DNA from 2 places in the Paenibacillus sp. FJAT-27812 genome. Region 2 is predicted to be linked to the other one. Evidence: a T-box and tRNA genes for the amino acid it is inferred to sense, from the RefSeq annotation. Region 2 holds a T-box; the other holds one or more tRNA genes.
The links. A T-box is a leader RNA that pairs with one kind of tRNA and senses whether it is charged. The one in region 2 lies ahead of ADU23_RS16820 (valine--tRNA ligase), so its partner is inferred to be a tRNA-Val.
Positions count from the first base shown of each region.

Region 1 (5,300 bases), 1.1 Mb from region 2:
CCAAAACCGGTTGCCACCTCGTCCGCGATGAGCAGAACGCCATGTTTGCGGCACAGATCAGCCATCTCGCGCAAACATCCAGGCGGCATGACGATGATTCCGCCCGCTCCCTGCACGATCGGCTCCACGATAAGAGCAGCGATCTCATCCGCCTTGGTCTCAAGCAGCTGCTGCAATGCGGTTAACGTAGCCTTCTTCGCTTCCGTTGCACCGCCTTCATGGCGATACGCATACGGATATGGAATGACATGCGTCGGAAAAAGCATTGGGCGAAACACGTCATGATAGAGCGGAATAGCACCTACGCTGACCGCGCCAATCGTATCCCCATGGTACGCTTGATTCATGGTAACAAACGTCGATTTCCTCTTTTCCCCTAGATTATTCCAGTATTGAAAAGCCATTTTGACCGCAATCTCGACCCCAGTCGCTCCGGAATCGGAGTAAAATACTTTATTTAAGCCTTTCGGTGCGATCCGTGCCAGCTTCTCAGCAAGCTCGATTGCCGGTACATTTGCCATTCCAAGCAAAGTCGTATGGGCAACTCTTCCTAGCTGGTCGGTTATCGCTTGATTCAGCTGCGGCACATTATGCCCGTGGACATTAAGCCATACCGATGAGAAGCCGTCATAATAAGGACGCCCCTGAACATCGTATAACCGGACACCTTCCCCGCGTTCGATGATGAGCGGATCAGAGTCATTGTAATCTTTCATTTGAGTAAAGGGATGCCAGAGATGCGCCTTATTCATCGCGGCAAGCCATTCATAACCCGGTGTCATAAACGATCACCATCCGATAAGATTTCTATATGTTAACCAAAATAAATTATTTTAGGTTAACATATAGATTTAGCCATTCTAGCAGACCAAGAAATGCCTGTAAAGAGAAATCAATCCGGTTGCCGCACAAAAACACAAAAAAATCCGACGAACTCGCTTCCTTAAGCGAACGCCGGATTTCCGTTTTTATTTTCTTTTGAATGCCCCTGCCGGAAGTTTCCTCCGCCATACAAATTGTTCATCATGCGATAATGAATCATTGATGGCGAAATTAGCCACAGCACCAACTACAATACCGATAATTCCAAACATCCCCAATAGCCAAATGGCTAAATAGGCATACTCTGCAGCCAACAGAAACCGCCTCCTGAGCGCTTTCTTTATAGGTATGCGTGGCTGGTTAGCTTTAGTATACGTTTCCAATATGCATATCCAACGAAAAAAGGCTCATACTAACGGACGGACATGGGATAACCATTCTTTGGCCTAACCTAACTGATTGGAGGAAAAACGATGCTTGAAAATGTAGACAGCAGCTATAATTGTTCGAACGCGTCTCATGATCTGCCGAGCTTGCTGCAGGAATTGGAGCAGTTAGAGCTAGGCGCTCAAAGTGGACAAACCGAGGAAGAACAGCAGCATATCAATCGGCTTAGAAACCAAATCCATTTCATCAGAAATAAATGCGATATTCCGCATGAATCTTAATTAGATGTAAAATAGTTCCTCCTTCTTGCCGATAATTCAAGTAGGAGGTGTTATATGGATATTGCAGCTGCATCAATTACGATGCACCAGAACAGCCTTGCGCTTGCAACGAGTATCCGTGTCATGTCAATAGCCAAGGATCAGGCTACTCAGCAAGGACAGAACCTCGTGCAAATGCTTCAAAGCGCACAGCCTCATTTAGGGCAAAGCATTGATCTTCGCGTTTAAACATGTCCCCCAAAGGCAATTATTCCTTAGGGGGTTTTTCATCTCTCATTTTTGAAAATGTTTCAGAATATCCTTGTTGGTGTAGTTAATCAAATACGAAGGGTGACTTTTACAAAATTGTTCAAAAAACTAACAATTTCCTAATTTCTTTGTTCGAAAAATTCTAACAACCTTCGTTTATTCTAATCTTAACGAATGAAAAGTTGGAGGGGTTATGATGAACCACTTTTTCTATCAGCAGAAAATTGAAGAAGTTCGCGCCGAAATGGTCCTTATGTTTGACGCATGCAACAACTTTACCGATCAGGCTGTTGTCAAAATCAGCCAAGAGCTCGATTATCTCCTCAATGAATATTCAAGCTGCTTGGCTAGGTCAGAACGTTAATCAAGTGATCTCGCATGTATAGAAATCGTGTTTTATCTTGCATAAAATTCAATCGCGTTGCTCTCATCCTTAAGGATGGCAAACGTGAACTGCAGCCCAGGAGTCACCCATTCTTCCGTTACTTCCGGTACTGTAAAGTCAAGATCGACAATCGCGCTATCCCAAATTTCAATCGCGTCTTCCCTGCCATGCTCATTTAAAAAGGAGACTTTAAAAATCATCGGATCTCTCTCGTCATCATAATGCTCCGACACTTCGAATGCTGTAAATTGCTGTACGATTATTTTGAAATCTACATCATTTTGCAAGTGCACGATACCCGGTTTGCCAATTAATGATTTGATTGCTTCCGCAAATTGATTGTGAATGTCGTTATTAAACATGTTTGTTGCCATCTCCTGTCTATGTATCATGATTGATATCCACTAGCATATGTAGCGCTTGTACCACGTAAAGCATTATAACCCGCTCGACATCGGCACTGCAATCTGACGGGGAAGCTGTTCTTTACAAAATCCCAAAAAAAGTGTTGACTTCATTTCCTTATCCTGCTATATTATTAATTGTCGCTAATACGATCTGGTAGCTCAGCTGGGAGAGCACTATCTTGACAGGGTAGGGGTCACAGGTTCGAACCCTGTTCAGATCATACAAATAAGAACCCGTAATCCTTTGTATCATAAGGGATTGCGGGTTTTTTCCTGTTTTACGGTAATATCGAGCAGCCAAATAAAAAACACCTTCTAATTGAAGATGTTGGAATAAAGCATTTATAATTGCACAATTGTAGGTGCGTTCACCCTTACTATCGGTTTCAACTTCTTAACCAGATCCCTAGTCATATGTGGTGTTATGTCATCCTGAAATAACAATGCCGCAATTTCCCCGGAAGAATTTTTATTTTTACATATCTCTTTGCTTCGACGGGATCTCCCGGTTTCCGAATAGGAGTAGCTATGGAGCAGCAGGCTCGAACCTCTTGCGATCATAAACATAAAAACCCGATATCCTTTATATAATAAGGGATTTCGGGTTATTCCTTTTTCCATGATACGATCGTTGTCAAAATATCGAGGTTAATCCGTAAACCCTAGCATTTGCTTGTATTTGTTCACCGGAAAAGGAAAGCTTATATACCCTTCTGAACCTTGCATCGATACAACCTCGGCTGGTATGCCCGAAACTACGCCGTTATTCGGCACATCCCTAGTCACAACCGCATTTGCGCCAATTGCCGCATGATCTCCGATCGTAATGGCTCCAATGATTTTCGCTCCGGCTCCCATATAAACATTGTTGCCTATTGTCGGCACGCCCTTTGACTTACCTCTATTGCTAGCACCAATAGTCACGCCTTGCATGATTACGCAATTGTCCCCAATCTTAGCTTTGCTGCTAATGACTATGCCGCCATAGTGGCCGATATAAAAACCTTTGCCAATATCCGTGGCAGGCGAGATCGAAATGCCGTACTTATATTTATACCTTTGCAGCATAACCATACTGAATGCGTAAAAAGGATACCAGACCTTGCTTTTTAATCGGAGATACCTGCATAAGCGAAACCAGAACATATAGTGAAAGCCAGGGAGCATAAATTGACGGTAAAATACTTTTTTCATACTTACCTTTTCGGATTCTTCATAACGGTACAAGTCGGAAAACCAAAACAGCTTTAACTCTTTAAATCTCATTTACAATGCACAACCTTCCAGCTGAGTCTTTTTTGAACGGTTCGACGTTCTCAATAAAGAACTTTAAAGGAAAACATCTCCTTTTTCAAGCGTTTTTCTGTAAATATAGAAAATTCCCCTTCAAGCGTGCCTTATAACTAATCTAACAAGCCATGAAGGTTTTTTTATCCATTTGGCCATTCTATAGGTAAGAACGTTCTTCAATTTAGGGACAGCGATAACACATTCTGCAATAAATCTGTAGCGGTTTGCAACAAATTGCCTTTTCCCTTCGTTAAATAAGTGCTGCAGCAAATAATAGAAGAGGTGACCGCATGAGAAAACGACCGATTATAATATTGACACTGGTTGCAATGATGCTCTTCACGCTCGGACAAACCGTCTGGGCATTTAAGGACGTTAAAAATGATGTAAATGAGCAGAAAATTAACGAGCTTAAAAAACAAGGCATACTAAGCAGCAATAAAGCGGATAAGTTTAATCCGAAAGGCAAGCTCACTTATGCAGAAGGTGTTTCTTTACTTGTAAAAGGATTCGAGCTTAACATTGATAATATCCGCTTCATTAAAGAACCTAAAGCAAGCGACTACTTCACTAACCTGAAAGACAATGCATGGTATTCGAAAGCTTTTATCATTGCTAACCTTAATGGGCTTGAAATTCCAAAAACGGTCAAAGCTAATGATATCATGACTCGCGAGCAGTTCGCCCATCACTTGTTCAAGGCAATTTCGAAAAAAGGCGATTATGCTTATATCGAAATTTACATGATGCTAAAGGATGAAGCTGACGTCAACAAGGATTATATGAACAGCATTCAAAAGCTGCTAATTAGCAAAATCGTCACGCTGGACGGCTCGAACAAGTTTTATCCCAAAAAAGCGATCACTCGCAGCGATGCCGCAGGCTGGCTCCATGATGGCATCAAATTCGTAAAGGAGACGGCTCCTATTCCTAATTTGCCTGAGCAACCAACACTGAACCTGAAGCTTACCGTAGCTGCTGTAAACTCCGAGATCAACAAAGTAACGGTCAGCACGCAGGTACCACATCCGGGCTACAGCATCCGGATCGCTTCCATTGGCTTCGAAGGAGACAAAGCGATTATTTATGTGGAAACGATTCTGCCTGATCCGGATAAAATGTATCCGCAGGTCGTAACCGATGTTCAAGTATCTACTTATGTGGATGCCAAGCTTAAACCGGTTCTTCCGCAGTCCGCTTCTTCAAGCGAGTCATCGACAGGCATCATCGCCGAGTAATATGACGGAAAAAGGCTTCTCCTATGCTATGAGCAATCGCTCGGTCATGGGAGAAGCCTTTTTTTTCATTTTATTTTTAACTCTGATAACATCGGTATCGTCCAGTCGATAGGATCGCTCCCAATCGTCTCTAAAAACGCATTTGCCCGCGAGAAAGGTTTGCTTCCAAAGAATCCTTTGCGGGCTGCAAACGGGCTAGGATGAGGCGAGGAGATGATATGATGCTTCTCTCGATCAATAC
Region 1 covers NZ_LIGH01000001.1:5,076,774-5,082,073, reverse strand. The annotation lists gene bioA (adenosylmethionine--8-amino-7-oxononanoate transaminase) at 1-782, opposite strand, end outside; gene ADU23_RS33285 (hypothetical protein) at 969-1,136, opposite strand; gene ADU23_RS21225 (hypothetical protein) at 1,296-1,490, shown strand; gene ADU23_RS32275 (YjfB family protein) at 1,545-1,718, shown strand; gene ADU23_RS32270 (aspartyl-phosphate phosphatase Spo0E family protein) at 1,936-2,103, shown strand; gene ADU23_RS21220 (hypothetical protein) at 2,136-2,486, opposite strand; tRNA gene ADU23_RS21215 (tRNA-Val) at 2,680-2,752, shown strand; gene ADU23_RS21210 (serine O-acetyltransferase) at 3,180-3,797, opposite strand; gene ADU23_RS21205 (protease complex subunit PrcB family protein) at 4,112-5,059, shown strand; gene ADU23_RS21200 (uracil-DNA glycosylase) at 5,125-5,300, opposite strand, start outside.
Region 1: it encodes a tRNA-Val, which carries the amino acid that the T-box ahead of ADU23_RS16820 (valine--tRNA ligase) is inferred to sense. The anticodon was not compared.

Region 2 (5,300 bases):
TGGTTAGCTCTGGGCTTGCCTATCGTTTCTGCAGCCGTTGATCCCGATTCGGAAAAAGACCCGGCACATACGCCGGAGCTTGCACAGCCGCGGGCTGGCAGCCATCCGCATGCAGTGCGGCAGTGGCTGCTGGCCCGTTCTTTATTTCCGCAAAAGTGGATCAACAGGCTGTTTTCGATTGGAGGCATCCAGTGGAACGGGGATAAGCTTCAACTGCTCGCTTTTCCGCCGGTAGATCCGAAAGAAGACGCGCTGTATCGCAAAGCTTCTCAGCCGTCTTATGTGGAGGCTCCTGCTGTTCTCTATGAGGATGATTTTTGCATGGTGCTTCACAAGCCAGCGGGAATGGCCGTGCATGAATCGTTTGCCGGGCAAACAGGCACTTTGGATGAAGCCGCGGCCAGGCATCTGCTGAGCCAGCGCGATCCGCTTACCGTCCGCCATATCCACAGACTCGATGATGACACTTCCGGTCCTGTGCTTTATGCGAAAAATGATTTGGCGCAGTGGAAGCTGGATGAGGCGATGCGAGCCAAAGCGATCGACAGGCAATATATTGCCATCGTACATGGACGGCTGTCCAAGCCATCGGGAACGATCGATCTCCCGATAGGCAAGGATCGGCATCATCGTGCGAAACGCCGCGTATCGGAGAGCGGCGAACAGGCTATTACGCACTACGAGACGGTTGATGCGAGCGCACAGCTGTCGCTGCTTCGCGTGAAGCTTGAGACCGGACGAACCCATCAAATACGCGTTCATATGAGCTATATCGGACATTCGCTTGTTGGCGACGGCTTGTACGGAGGCGATGCGCGTCTGCTCGGGCATCAAGCGCTTCATGGGGAGAAGCTCGTTTTTCCCCACCCATGGAATGACACGCTCGTTGAAGCGCTCGCGCCTTGGCCGCAATGGCTCGAACAGCTTTCGGAAAACATACATTCCCGTTCAAAAAGATAGTCATGCTCCTGCCCAACACCCCATATAGATAAGTAGTGAATGTAACGTTAGCCCAAGCATTCAGTATGAGAGGGGAGGACTTTAGCGTGTCGGATCAAACGAACGGATTACGCTTTGACGTGTACGAGCGCGTCCATTTGCCCGATGATGTAGCGGCAATTGACGAGCTGGAGGAAATTGAGCTTGTTCCCCGTATCCAAGTCATCGATCAGGGGGACCATGCCGTGCTTCGAGGACAGCTGCTTCTGAGCGGAATTTATAGGAGTCAAAATGATCCTGAAAATTCGCTGACGCTCGAGCACTGGATACCGGTCGAAATAACGCTGCCGATGAACCGCATCTCTCGGCTGGACGATATTTCGATTGATATTGATAATTTTGACGTCGACTTATTGTCTGCCCGCACATTAAACATTACAGGCGTCCTTTCCTTAAGAGGCATCTCCGCTCAGCCTGTTCAGGAGCAAGAGGAGCTCTGGCGGGAAGAACCGTTCACTGTCGTCCATCAGAGGGATGCCTATGAGGAACGTGCGATTGAGTTTCTAAACAATCAGAGCATTCCTTCCAACGAGCAGCCGTACATACCGGAGGAAAATGACATTGCTGCGCAAGAGGAGTTTTCCTTCAAGCAGCGGCCGGATGTATCGGATGAATCAGAGCAGCCGAATGAATCGGAGCCTACGGTTATGATCTCATCGGTATCTCATGATACGGGATGGTCATCGTCGCAGCTGTTCGCAACCGAAGCGCAGCCATCCGAAGAACAAGAGGAATTCCAAGCGGAAGAGCGTGAAATCACGTTATCCTCCCAGCAAGCGAGCCATGAGAGCTGGCTTGCGAATTCTGAATCGTTTGCGAATTCCCCATCTGAACCGGATCAGGATCAATCGCCGTTCCAAAGCTCGCAGCAGCCTTTGGAGCAGGAGCGCGAGGAGTTTGAAGCACAGGAGCCGCAATCATTCATTCCGGATGCTTTGCCGCCGCAGAGGCAGGAGCCAGATCAGGAAAAACCGGAGCTGCGCATCGCAGTTGGGGGCAAGCAGCCCCAGCCTCAAGAGGGAAGCGGATTGGCTCCTGATGTGGGCATTCTTACGCTGCTTCAGACGAGCAGACGGGAGCAAGCGGCTCGTCAGGCGGCTGAAGAGGTTGTGGCCCAGCAGCGGGCGGATGAGGTTGCAAGAGTACAAGCGTCAGGCGATGAGATCGAGTGGAAAAACTTATTTCTCGGCAAACGTTCGGAGGATACGGAATTCCGTAGAATTCGGATGTGCATCGTGCAGAGGGATGAGACGCTTGACGTTATTGCCTCCCGTTACAGCTTGAACCCGAGAGAAATCATCATCTATAACCGATTGGATGATTCCAGCGTGTCCGAAGGGCAACTGATTTACATTCCTTGATGGTTAATTATGACAAAAATGCCCCTATTGCTCATTATTTTGAGCAATAGGGGCATTTGTTATGCAAGTTTGGTTGACTCGGCGGCGCAACAAAGGTATGATTAAACATATATGCGTTATAACGACGTTGAAGGGGAATAGTACGCAGCAAAGCCTTCAGAGAGTGGAACCGTTACGCTGAGAGGTTCTGCAGGAAGTGACTGCTACGAGTCGCCCCGGAGTTGCCTGAGTCAAGTATGAGCAACCTGTGCTCTACCGAAGTCAGGCCGGCCGCAGCCGTTATCTGTTTGAGTGTCATGCGGATCTTGTTCGCATGGAACAAAGGTGGTACCACGGAAGCTAAACCTTTCGTCCTTTATGATAAGGGCGGAAGGTTTTTTTTGTTTTTGTAGATCGATTTATGGAGGATGGAACGAATGTCAGAAAATCAAACGACAACTGCAATGCCGACAACCTATGATCCCAAGGCAGCCGAGCAGAAATGGTACGATTACTGGATGCAGGGCCAATTTTTCGAGGCGGGCAAACGCCCGGACGCTCAGCCGTATACCATTGTTATCCCGCCTCCTAACGTGACCGGAATGCTTCATATCGGGCATGCGTTAGATTTTACCTTACAGGATATTTTGATTAGAACGAAGCGTATGCAAGGTTATGACGCGCTTTGGCTGCCTGGATCAGACCACGCGGGCATCGCAACTCAGACAAGAGTAGAGCAGAAGCTTCGTGAGCAAGGAGTCTCTCGTTATGATTTGGGGCGGGAAGCTTTCCTTGAGAAGGTATGGGAGTGGAAGGAAGAGTATGCGAACACGATTCGCGAGCAATGGGCGAAAATGGGTCTTTCCCTTGATTACTCAAGAGAGCGGTTCACGCTGGATGAGGGCCTATCCAAGGCTGTTCGTGAGGTGTTTGTTCGTCTCTATGAGAAGGGGCTTATCTACCGCGGCAAAAAAATCATTAACTGGGACCCTGCTGCGCGCACAGCACTTTCCGATATTGAAGTAGAGCATAAAGAAGTTAACGGTCATTTGTACCATTTGCAATATCCGCTTAAGGACGGCTCCGGCTTCATTACGGTCGCAACGACTCGTCCGGAGACGATGCTGGGCGATTCGGCGGTAGCCGTTCATCCTGAGGATGAACGCTATAAGCACTTGATCGGACAATTGATCGTGCTTCCGATTGTCGGCCGCGAAATTCCGATTATTGCAGACGAATACGTAGACAAGGAATTTGGTTCAGGCGCTGTAAAAATAACGCCTGCGCATGATCCGAACGACTTCGAGGTTGGCGAGCGCCACAGCCTTCCGCAAATTATCGTCATGGACGAGACAGGCAAGATGAATGCTGAAGCAGGCCCTTATCAAGGCCTCGACCGCTTCGATTGCCGCAAGCAGCTTGTTAAGGATTTGCAAGAGCAAGGCGTTTGCATTGAAATAGAAGATCATGTGCATCAGGTTGGACACAGCGAGCGCAGCGGCGCCGTTGTAGAGCCTTACTTGTCCACGCAGTGGTTCGTTGCGATGAAGCCGCTGGCTGAAGCGGCAATTGCTGCTCAAAAAGCAGGCAAAGGCGTGAATTTTGTACCGGAGCGCTTTGAGAAAATCTATTTGCACTGGATCGAGAACGTTCGCGACTGGTGTATTTCCCGTCAATTGTGGTGGGGCCACCGTATTCCGGCTTGGTATGACGAGGCGACAGGCGAGATGCATGTATCCCGCGAGGATATGGCAGGAGACCACCTGAGCCAAGACAATGACGTGCTTGATACTTGGTTCAGCTCCGCGCTATGGCCGTTCTCAACGCTTGGCTGGCCGGATCAGACCGAGGACCTGAAGCGTTTCTACCCAACTGATGTGCTCGTTACGGGATACGATATCATTTACTTCTGGGTTGCGCGGATGATCTTTACGGCGCTTGAGTTTACGGAGCAGTCGCCATTTAAGGACGTGCTGATCCACGGCCTCGTTCGCGACTCCGAAGGACAAAAAATGTCCAAGTCGAAGGGCAACGGCGTTGATCCGCTTGAAGTGATTGAGAAATACGGCGCTGATGCGATGCGTTACATGATCTCTACCAGCAGCACGCCTGGACAGGATTTGCGTTTCCGCTGGGAGAAGGTGGAGCAAGCACGCAACTTCGCTAATAAAATTTGGAATGCCTCGCGTTTTGCGCTTATGAATTTGGAAGGCGTGGAAGCGAAGGACATTGATATTACCGTTAACTTGGGAACGGCGGATCGCTGGATTTTGCATCGCCTGAACGAAACGGTTCGTGACGTAACCCGTCTAATCGACAGCTACGAGTTCGGTGAAACCGGACGTTTATTGTATAATTTCATTTGGGATGATCTATGCGACTGGTATATCGAGTTCGCTAAGCTCAGCCTATACAGCACGGATGAAACAGCGAAAAAAGCAACGCAATCCGTTCTGGCGTATGTGCTTGACCGGACGCAGCGCCTCATCCACCCATTCATGCCATATATCAGCGAAGAGATCTGGCAGCATTTGCCGCATGTAGGCGAGACGATTACGCTCGCTGAATGGCCGGTATACGACACAGCGCTCGAAGCGCCGGAAGCTGTCAAAGAGATGGAGCTTCTTATGGAAATGATTCGTGCGGTACGCAATATCCGTGCGGAAGTGAATGTGCCGATGAGCAAAAAGATCGAAATGCTTATCAAGCCGTCAGGCGAGGCTGAAGCGGCGATCCTGCTTCGCAACGAAGAATTCATTAAACGTTTCTGCGGTACGTCCATGCTTGAAACAGGCTTGCATATCAGCGCGCCTGACAAAGCGATGACGGCTATCCTAACAGGCGCTGAGCTTTATTTGCCGCTTGCAGGCTTAATCGATATCGCTCAGGAGATTGCAAGGCTGGAGAAGGAACATCAGCATTTGAATACCGAGGTTGAGCGGGTTGAGAAGAAGCTTGGCA
Region 2 covers NZ_LIGH01000001.1:3,976,726-3,982,025, forward strand. The annotation lists gene ADU23_RS16810 (RluA family pseudouridine synthase) at 1-960, shown strand, start outside; gene ADU23_RS16815 (LysM peptidoglycan-binding domain-containing protein) at 1,047-2,360, shown strand; T-box leader at 2,479-2,719, shown strand; gene ADU23_RS16820 (valine--tRNA ligase) at 2,777-5,300, shown strand, end outside.